DNA from 3 places in the Bacillus sp. AC266 genome. Region 1 is predicted to be linked to each of the others. Evidence: predicted binding sites of a transcription regulator. Region 1 holds the regulator's gene; each other region holds the start of a gene.
The links. Region 1 encodes NrdR, which represses ribonucleotide reductase genes. Its sites were predicted from a motif close to AACACNATATATNGTGTT; they were not measured.
Positions count from the first base shown of each region.

Region 2: a site for NrdR is predicted at 1,487-1,504, ahead of AC0IXC_RS26570 (anaerobic ribonucleoside triphosphate reductase). Genes of this name have one in related genera too.
Region 3: a site for NrdR is predicted at 1,798-1,815, ahead of nrdI (class Ib ribonucleoside-diphosphate reductase assembly flavoprotein NrdI). Genes of this name have one in related genera too.

Region 1 is NZ_CEEDEC010000002.1:264,827-268,112, forward strand. It holds gene AC0IXC_RS08885 (glyceraldehyde-3-phosphate dehydrogenase) at 1-613, shown strand, start outside; gene speD (adenosylmethionine decarboxylase) at 999-1,382, shown strand; gene nrdR (transcriptional regulator NrdR) at 1,579-2,040, shown strand; gene AC0IXC_RS08900 (replication initiation and membrane attachment family protein) at 2,186-3,286, shown strand, end outside.
Region 2 is NZ_CEEDEC010000009.1:119,738-123,023, reverse strand. It holds gene AC0IXC_RS26570 (anaerobic ribonucleoside triphosphate reductase) at 1-1,444, opposite strand, end outside; gene plsY (glycerol-3-phosphate 1-O-acyltransferase PlsY) at 1,670-2,266, shown strand; gene AC0IXC_RS26560 (HesB/YadR/YfhF family protein) at 2,376-2,666, shown strand; gene AC0IXC_RS26555 (acyl-CoA thioesterase) at 2,744-3,163, opposite strand; gene AC0IXC_RS26550 (glycoside hydrolase family 18 protein) at 3,273-3,286, shown strand, end outside.
Region 3 is NZ_CEEDEC010000003.1:549,047-552,332, reverse strand. It holds gene AC0IXC_RS16080 (GNAT family N-acetyltransferase) at 10-588, opposite strand; gene AC0IXC_RS16075 (hypothetical protein) at 850-1,044, shown strand; gene AC0IXC_RS16070 (hypothetical protein) at 1,070-1,387, shown strand; gene nrdI (class Ib ribonucleoside-diphosphate reductase assembly flavoprotein NrdI) at 1,865-2,224, shown strand; partial or broken gene AC0IXC_RS16060 (ribonucleotide reductase N-terminal alpha domain-containing protein) at 2,211-2,909, shown strand.

The DNA of each region.
Region 1 (3,286 bases):
TATTACAAAGCATACTGTTATTTCAAATGCATCTTGTACAACAAACTGTTTAGCGCCTGTTGTAAAGGTGTTAGATGAGCAGTTCGGAATTGAAAACGGTTTAATGACAACTGTTCATGCTTATACAAATGACCAAAAAAATATTGATAACCCACATAAAGATTTAAGAAGAGCGCGTGCTTGCGGACAGTCTATCATTCCAACAACGACGGGTGCTGCAAAAGCGCTAGCAAAAGTTCTTCCACACTTAAACGGAAAACTTCATGGTATGGCCCTTCGTGTACCAACACCAAACGTGTCTCTTGTTGATTTAGTAGTAGACGTAAAACGTGATGTAACAGTTGAAGATATTAATGAAGCGTTCAAAACTGTTGCAAACGGTGCATTAAAAGGAATTGTAGAATTCTGCGAAGAGCCTTTAGTGTCTATCGATTTTAATACAAATACACACTCAGCTATTATTGATGGTTTGTCTACAATGGTAATGGGTGATCGTAAAGTGAAAGTACTTGCTTGGTATGATAACGAGTGGGGCTACTCTCGTCGTGTTGTAGATCTTGTAACGTTAGTTGTTGATGAATTAGCGAAACAAAAAAATGTGCAACATATTTAAGTGAACGAGAGAGGGCAAGTGAAAATTTGCCCTCTTTTTTATTTTTTTCTGAAAAGGAAAAAAATTATATAAGTATATTTTTAAATAGTGGACATACCACGAAACGTTGGGATTACTGTATTCGTGAATCATTAATTTTTTTTAGGGAAAAGTAAAGAGGAAAATATGACAGAAAATCGAAAAAACTGTTGTTGCAAAATGAAAATAAACAAAGTATACTAACACTCGTAAACTTAAGAGCTGAGGTACGTAGTCACTACTTAAAGGGTTAGGACCTCTCTGGACTAACTTTCCCCCGTGGTAGTGGAGCAAGCCAAATTGCAAATTAGTTTTCAATTCGAACAGTTAGAATAAATTTACAAGGGGGAACTGTAGAATGGATACTATGGATACGATGGGTCGTCACGTGATTGCTGAACTTTGGGATTGCGATTTCGACAAGCTTAATGACATGCCGTATATTGAACAATTATTTGTGGATGCAGCACTAAGAGCTGGTGCTGAAGTACGTGAGGTTGCTTTTCATAAATTTGCACCACAAGGTGTAAGTGGAGTAGTAATTATCTCGGAATCACATTTAACAATTCATAGCTTTCCGGAGCACGGTTACGCAAGTATTGATGTTTATACTTGTGGGGATCGTATTGATCCAAATGTTGCTGCAGAATATATTGCAGAAGGTTTAAACGCGAAAACGCGTGAGAGCATCGAGCTTCCTCGAGGCACTGGTAGCTTCGAAATTAAGCAGAGAGAAACAAAAGCTCTTTAAAAAAGAACATAATTGATTTAAAATGTAAAGAGGTGTATAATGCACCTCTTTTTTAGTTTATATAAAATAGGATCACGATATGTAATAACTTAGAGTGGTCATTATAGAAGAATGAGTTATATAATATTGTATATATATTTTCACATGTAGGTGAGTAGCGAAAGAATAAAGATTATAGTGTAAAGGAGTGAATGAATTGCGTTGTCCATCCTGTTTTCATAATGGAACAAGAGTGTTAGATTCGCGTCCGGTAGACGAGGGGCGCTCTATTCGAAGAAGAAGAGAGTGTGAAAGTTGTTTAAGTCGCTTTACGACATTTGAAAGAGTAGAAGAATCACCTCTTATCGTTGTTAAAAAAGAAGGAACACGAGAAGAGTTTAATAAAGAGAAAATTTTACGCGGTTTAATTAAAGCGTGTGAAAAAAGACCTGTATCTTTAAGGCAGTTAGAGGAAGTAACACAAAGTGTGGAGCGTGAACTTCGTAACTTAGGTATATCAGAAGTGAAAAGTGATATGATTGGTGAAATTGTTATGGAAGAACTTCGTGATATTGATGATGTTGCTTACGTACGTTTTGCTTCTGTGTATCGTCAATTTAAAGATTTAAATGTATTTATTGAAGAATTAAAAGATATACTGCAAAAAGAGAGAGAGTAGAAGGAATCTCTTTATATACTGTAAGTAAACGAGATAAGAGAGCTAGAAGCGGAAGCTAATAGCTCTTTTTCGCTAATAAATTATATAATAAAGATAGAACGAGTGAAATGTAGGCTAGATTGGATGAGAGAAAGGAAAAGCAAGAATGGAAAAACAGTCATGGATGGAGCTATTGCCGATTGATCGTTATAAAGTAAGTGCGAAAGGGTTGTTACATAATTACGACCGGAAAGTATTAACGATGTTGTATCAGCCGTTAATAGGTAGTAGAGCTTTTAGCGTATACATGACACTATGGGGAGAGTTAGAGCAAGATCGTGTGTTTGGAAAAGAGAATACACATCACTCCCTTATGGTGACTATGCAAATGCAACTTCCTGAAATATATGGGGAACGAGTAAAGTTAGAAGCGATTGGTCTTTTAAATGTATATATTAAGAAAGAAAAAGATATTCGGATGTTTATATATGAATTGCAACCACCTTTATCTCCGAAGCAGTTTTTTGATGATATTGTTTTAAGTATCTTTTTATATAATCGCTTGAGTCGGACAAAATACAACCAAGTAAAGCAATATTTCTTAGAAGAAGAATTCGATTTTGCTTCTTATGAAAATGTTACGCGCTCCTTCAACGATATATTTGATTCGTTTAACCCAGGTCAGTTTGAATATGCGCAAGAAGAACTGCGTATCCCGAAAACGACAATTATGCCAAGTAACGAGAATGGGGATGCTCCGAAAGTTTGGAACGATTTCTTTGATTTCTCTTTATTTGTAGACGGACTATCAGCCCTTGTTCCTAAAAAGGCGATTACAGATCAAGTGAGAGAATGTGTTATTACACTCGCTTATGTGTACGGTGTGGATGTGTTATCGATGCAAAATATCGTTCTTGGCGCAGTGACAGAAGTGCAAACAATTGATATCGAAAGGCTTCGGAAGGGAGCACGCGATTGGTATCAATTCGAAAATGGTCAAGCGTTACCTGTATTAAGTGAAAGAGTGCAACCTCATGCTGCTCGTACAATGAAAGAGAAAGAGCCATCTACGCAAGAAGAGATGCTAATGAAACAGTTAGAGGAAATCTCGCCAAAACAACTATTGAAAGAGATTTCAGGCGGTGCAGAGGCGACGAAAGCGGACTTGCAAATCGTTGAGGATGTAATGATAAATCAAAAGTTAACGCCAGGGGTTGTGAATGTACTTATTTATTACGTTATGCTACGCTCAGATATGAAGCTTGCT
Region 2 (3,286 bases), on a different contig from region 1:
CGCTAATCTCACCAAATTCTTCTCTATCTTTTTTCACAAACTTACCTGATAAACCTTCTGCAGGCGTTGCAATTACAGAGAAATTGAGTTGATGTTCTTCCATCGCCTTATCCATGCTCTCTCTCATAAAGGAAATAATTTCATATCCAAGCTTCCACGATTCTTCATTTTCTCCATGATGCTTTCCAGTTAACGCTACTAAACATTCTGCAAGACCGATAAAACCAAGACTTAACGTCCCTTGTTTTAAAATCGGTGCCACAGCATCTTCAGGTTGTAACGTCTCTCCACCACGCCATACACCTTGTGAATATAAGAACTGAAAATCTCTTGCTCTCTTTGTACATTGATAAGCAAATCTCTCTAATAATTGCTTAACGCCTAAATCTAAATAATAACTTAGCGCTTCAAAAAACGCTTCTTTCGATCCACTAATTAGCGCTAATTTTACTAAATTAATAGAAGTAAACGATAAATTCCCTCTTCCAATTGCTGTTTCTTCCCCATGTATATTAGACATAACACGAGTACGGCACCCCATATAACATACTTCACTTTCAGGTCGACCATCATAATGCACAGCATTAAACGGAGCATCTAAAAACGAAAAGTTAGGGAATAATCGCTCAGCGGTCGTTTCTAACGCTAATTCAAATAAATCATAGTTCGGATCACACTCTTCAAAGTTCACGCCTTTTTTCATTTTGAAAATTTGAATAGGAAAAATCGGTGTTTCTCCTTTACCAAGTCCAGCTTGCGTCGCTTTTAAAAGTTGCTTAATTAAAAGTCTTCCCTCTTTCGATGTGTCTGTTCCGTAATTAATTGAAATAAATGGTACTTGTCCCCCGCCCCTACTATGCATACTATTTGAATTATGAACGAAAGCCTCACACGCCTGATACGTATCATTTTCTGTCTCTTTCCATGCAAATTCCTCTATTTGTTCTTTCGTAAGCGGATATGACTGTAGTCGTTTTTTATGTCTCTTTACTGTTTTTCTCACATATGGAGCTAAATCAATATCAAAGAGTGCAAACGATTGACCACCGTGCTGCATATTTTGATTCGCCTGAAAAATAATTGAAGAAAGCGCCAACGCACTTTTAATGTCTTGCGGTTGTCTCATATGTCCATGTCCAGTATGAAAACCGTTAGCTAGCATTTGCGCTAACGGAATTTGCGAACAAGTCGTCGTTCCTGTTGCATAAAAATCTAAATCATGTGGATATAATATATTTTGATCTATCGCTTTTTTCACTTGATCTGATAATAATTTTTCTACTGCATAATACTTTGCGCTCTCAGATGCGAACGTTCCCATTACTCCCATTGGAGATCGACCATCTACATTTGCATTTTCCTGCATTAAATCTTGTTCATTACCGTGGATAATTGTCTCAAATACTTTCATTAATTCTTCTCCACGTACATTTTGTTTCAACATTCATAACCCTCCACCAACATGTTGTTGTCTTTTGATTAAAATCATACAACATATAGTTCTTCTGTTCCTGTGAAAAATGTAACATTCCTGTGAAAGTTTTTTTAAAAATTAATGACTTTTTCATTTATAAAAAAGAAATGTGCTCTTTACAAATGTATGGTACAATAAATGGGAAAAACTCTTTTTACCCTTTATCAACACATTTGTATAAAGGAGACTGAACTCATGGTTATTACATATCTTTTATTTATCGTTGCCTATCTACTCGGTTCGATTCCATTTGCATTAGTCGTTGGAAAAATTGGTTATGGAATCGACATTCGTGAGCATGGAAGCGGTAATCTAGGCGGAACAAATACATTCCGTACATTAGGGAAAAAAGCAGGTTTTATCGTAACAATTGCTGACATTTTAAAAGGTACATTAGCAACAGGTCTACCGATTATTTTCGGGTCAGATATTCACCCACTATGGTTTGGGTTAGCCGCTGTTCTTGGACATGTCTATCCGATTTTCGCAAAATTCCGCGGGGGGAAAGCAGTTGCAACTTCTGCTGGAGTGCTATTATGCTATTCACCAGTTGTTTTTGCAATATTAGCTGTTGTCTTTTTCAGCCTTTTATTTACAACAAGATACGTATCACTTTCTTCTATGATAACAGCTGTCGTTGCTGTTATTGCATCCATTGTTAGCGGGGATAAAATCTTCATTATTGCGATGTGTTTATTAGCAGGTATGGTTATTTATAAACACCGTGCAAATATCGGACGAATTATAAATAAAACTGAACCAAAAGCAAACTTTTCAAAAAAGCAAAAATAAGATCGTAACCCACATAACGCAAAAAGAAAACGTGAAGCATATTAATAGCGTCTTTTTGCGTTATTTTTTATACTAAAAGAAAAGGCAACATAATTTGGAGGAACTATACATGAATCTTTCCGTAACAAAAGAAGCAGCACAATGGTATAAAAACGAATTAAACTTACAATCGGGTGAAACAATACGCCTTTTCGTACAATACGGCGGTTGCAGTACTGTGCAAAAAGGACTTTCTTTAGGTATTCGTAAAGATGACCCTGCGCACCCTGCTGTTCAAACTCAAGAAGAAGGTATTAACTTCTTTATTGAAGGCGATGATGAGTGGTTCTTCGATGGACATAATTTATTAGTTACACTTAACGACGGTGATGATTTCCCTCAATTTAATTATGAAAAATAAAAAAGCGTGGCTTCTGCCACGCTTTTTTTATCCCGCTATTTGCGGGTAGTAAGACCCCCACTGATTAAAGTTTCACTTTATTTCTTTTTAATTTCCTCATATTTCGCATACCACTCAGGATATAATTTTTTAAATGATACAGGGCGGAAACCTTCTTTTTTCGCACAAATATTCGTCGTGCTTGCAGTAATACAAAGTTCGCCATCACTATTATAAATTTCATATCCATATACAACGCGGAGCGGGCTCACAGTATCAACCCACGTTTTCACAATAGCTTTTTCGCCGTAACGCATCGCTTTACGATATGAAATTTGCAAGTCTAATACAGGAGAAATAATTCCCTCTTTCTCCATTTCAACATATGAAAATCCTAATTCTTGTATAAGTTTAGTGCGCCCAAGTTCCAGCCACACTAAATAGTTTGAATGGTAAACAACACCCATCTGGTCTGTTTCCGCATAGCGGATTTCAACTTCATGTTCTGCTACAAACATTTCTATTCGCCTTCTTTCACTTCTGCTACCTTGCATACATTTAATCATAATACAGTGGAATCAAAAATAAAATAAAAACAGTGAATCTTTTACCGAAAGGGGCAAGCACATGATCCAAATTGT
Region 3 (3,286 bases), on a different contig from region 1:
ATTGTCCTTTTAAGATATAGAAACCAATGACCGTAATGGTTTTATTAGATGGGCATACGGTTCACCGACGAGCATAACGGTTTTATCTTCTTTGAAACCAAGTTTTTCATATAGTGAAAAAGCGCGTTTGTTTTCTAAATTAACAAGTAAGGCGATTTTTTCATGCCCTTTTTCAGTTGCATGAAGTTCAGCTGCATCGATTAATTTAGAGCCAATACCACGTCCACTGTACATACTTGAAACTGACAACGTGTCAATATAATACTCATCAAGTTCAGCTTCTTTTTCTAACGTAATGGATTCGTCTTCATGTAGTTCTCTTAAGTAGTGTAGGATTGGTGCATCAAGTTGTTCAGCGTCACTACCGTGATAAACGACAATAACCCCAACTACCTTTCCACCTTGTTCAGCCACTAAACAGTTTTCATAGCTCAATCGATTATTTTCTTTTACGAACCATGTTTCAAGTCCTAGTATTACTTTTGCTTCAACTGTGCTACCTGTGATTTTTTCAGCAATTTCGTGCAGAGCGTTATACAATAAAGGTGCTACTTCTACCGCATCTGTCTTTTTTGCTTTCCGAATCATAGTATCCCTCCTAGTTCTAAATGTATATTGTAGCATAAAATAAAATATCAAACAGTGATTTGGAACTTTGTTATACAGGGCATCAAAAAGTTTGATATAGAGAAGTAGCTATGTTAGTATATGATATTTAGTGCGAATATAATAAAGTGATATAGATATAAAAATAATGAAAGTGAATTACATAATAGTAACGGGATAATTTTACCGTTGTGGACCTATAGAAGATGCGATAGAATAAAATATTGCAGAGAGGTGAAATACATGGATAAACAATTAGCAAATACAATTTTGGATCAGCTGAAAAATGATGAAATAAAGGAGTATGTTGCGAAGAAAGATGTATTTTATACGTTCAGAGAAGTTGTTGTGAATCGAGAAGATTTTAAACATATTATCGGGAACGCACAGCGCGGTGGACAGGTAATTTATACATATTCAGAAACACCACGTTCATAAATAGAAGATAAAGGAGAGGAGAATTATGGGGGATTTTAAACAAGGCATATTGCCGCATTGGGATTATATGTGGAAAGATAGAGCTGGGAATAGGTTTATGGGAATGGTTATGTATCCAGAGAAACGAAAATGTTCAGCAAAAATGCTTCAGAAAATAAAAAGGGCGTATGAACAAGCAGTAGAAATTAAAGTAACGGTACAAGTTCAACATACATATCAGTACGTAGAAGGAATGATCGTATACTTTGATGAAGAAGCTCCTATATGTACAATGCTCGATAAAGATGAGAATCCACATCATATATTTGTAAGAGATATTTTGCGTATTGAGCACCCTGAATAATTTTTTTCATAAATAAATTGAAGTTCCATAATAATAATCTTTTTCTATAATAGTTATCTTTTAGTATGTAACGAGGAACGAAAGAATATGTATAATATTTAATAAAGTAAAATTGATAAATGTAATCGTTTGTTAGAACAGATTATCGTTTAATATCTGTTCTTTTTTGCGTGATGCTGGAGAAATATATTACTCCAGCATTTACTGTTTTATGACAAAAAATATTGGTAACTTTTTTAAAAATAAGGTTAAATTCGTTGACAACTTTTTTGAAAAGCACTTTATTGACATGAGTTTTAGAATGTTGTTTCATAGTCTTTGTATTGAAAAAAATCGACGGTCATGTCGAAAAGTAAAATTTAAAAAAAGAAAGAATTTATACATATATCTTGTGTCTTATTTTGAAACGTAATACAATATATAGAGAAATCAAGAAACGACATACAGAGAATATAGATTGGAGAGGGAGGGTCGGAAATGTTAGTTGCATATGATTCTATGACAGGAAACGTGAAGCGTTTCATTCACAAATTAAATATGCCGGCCGTTCAAATTGATGAAGCTCTAGTATTAGATGAAGACTTTATTCTTATTACGTATACAACAGGTTTTGGAAATGTACCGGAACGTGTTTTAGACTTTTTAGAACGCAATAATGAAAAATTAAAAGGCGTATCTGCAAGTGGCAATCGTAATTGGGGAGACATGTTTGGTGCAAGTGCTGACAAAATCTCTACTAAATATGAAGTGCCTATTGTATCAAAATTTGAGTTATCTGGAACAAATAATGATGTAGAATATTTTAAAGAAAGGGTGCGGGAGATTGCGACACATTGAACTGAATAATGAAATCACGCAAATGCAGGACGGTTTTTATCAGCTTCATAAAGATAAAGAGGCATTAGAAGTCTTTATGGAAGAAGCTAGAGAGAATACCGTTCATTTTAATAGCGTGGCAGAGCGAATGGAGTATATGAAAGAACATGATTACTATTACAACGTTCTGGACGAGTATAGCTTGGAGGAAGTAGAAGGAGTTTATAACATCGCTTATGGTGAAAACTTCGAGTTCCAATCTTATATGGCAGCATCTAAGTTCTATAAAGATTATGCGTTAAAAACGAATGATCAAAAACAATACTTAGAAAGCTATGAAGATCGTGTAGCAATTGTGTCATTATACTTAGGACGCGGTGATGTTGCGAAGGCAAAACACTTCGCAAGCATGATTGTAAAACAAAACTACCAACCAGCGACACCAACCTTTTTAAATGCGGGACGAAGCAGAAGAGGAGAAATGGTGTCTTGTTTCTTGTTAGAGATGGATGATAGCTTAAATTCAATCGGCTTTAACATTAATACTGCAATGCAATTATCGAAAATCGGTGGTGGAGTAGCTTTAAACTTATCTAAGCTACGTGCACGTGGTGAGCAAATTAAAGGTATTGATAACGCCGCAAGTGGTGTAGTACCTGTTATGAAATTACTTGAAGATTCGTTTTCGTATGCGAATCAGTTGGGTTAACTTTATGGCTCAACTATAAAACCAGGTCAATTGCTGGAACGCCTGAGTATATCAAGGTAGGATACTACGAAGAAATTACGTAGCGAACCCTGAAAATCCAAGATTGCAGGAAATCAGCAGCCGAGCTCCTAAATTTATTAGATAAGGAGAAGGTTCAACGACCAAGTGGCTATGTAGGTGACTAAGTAGCTCGAACCTGGCTTCTCAAAACAACCAAATTCAAAGGGTGTATACATTTATTATAGTTTATGCCATATTCATGTGCATCAAACATATGATAAATGGTTAAATGAAGAATTTGGCGAGAAGAAGATATGGTCTGAACTCTATAGCGATATAGAGAGGATAGCAGAAATGACTATCCCCCATACGTT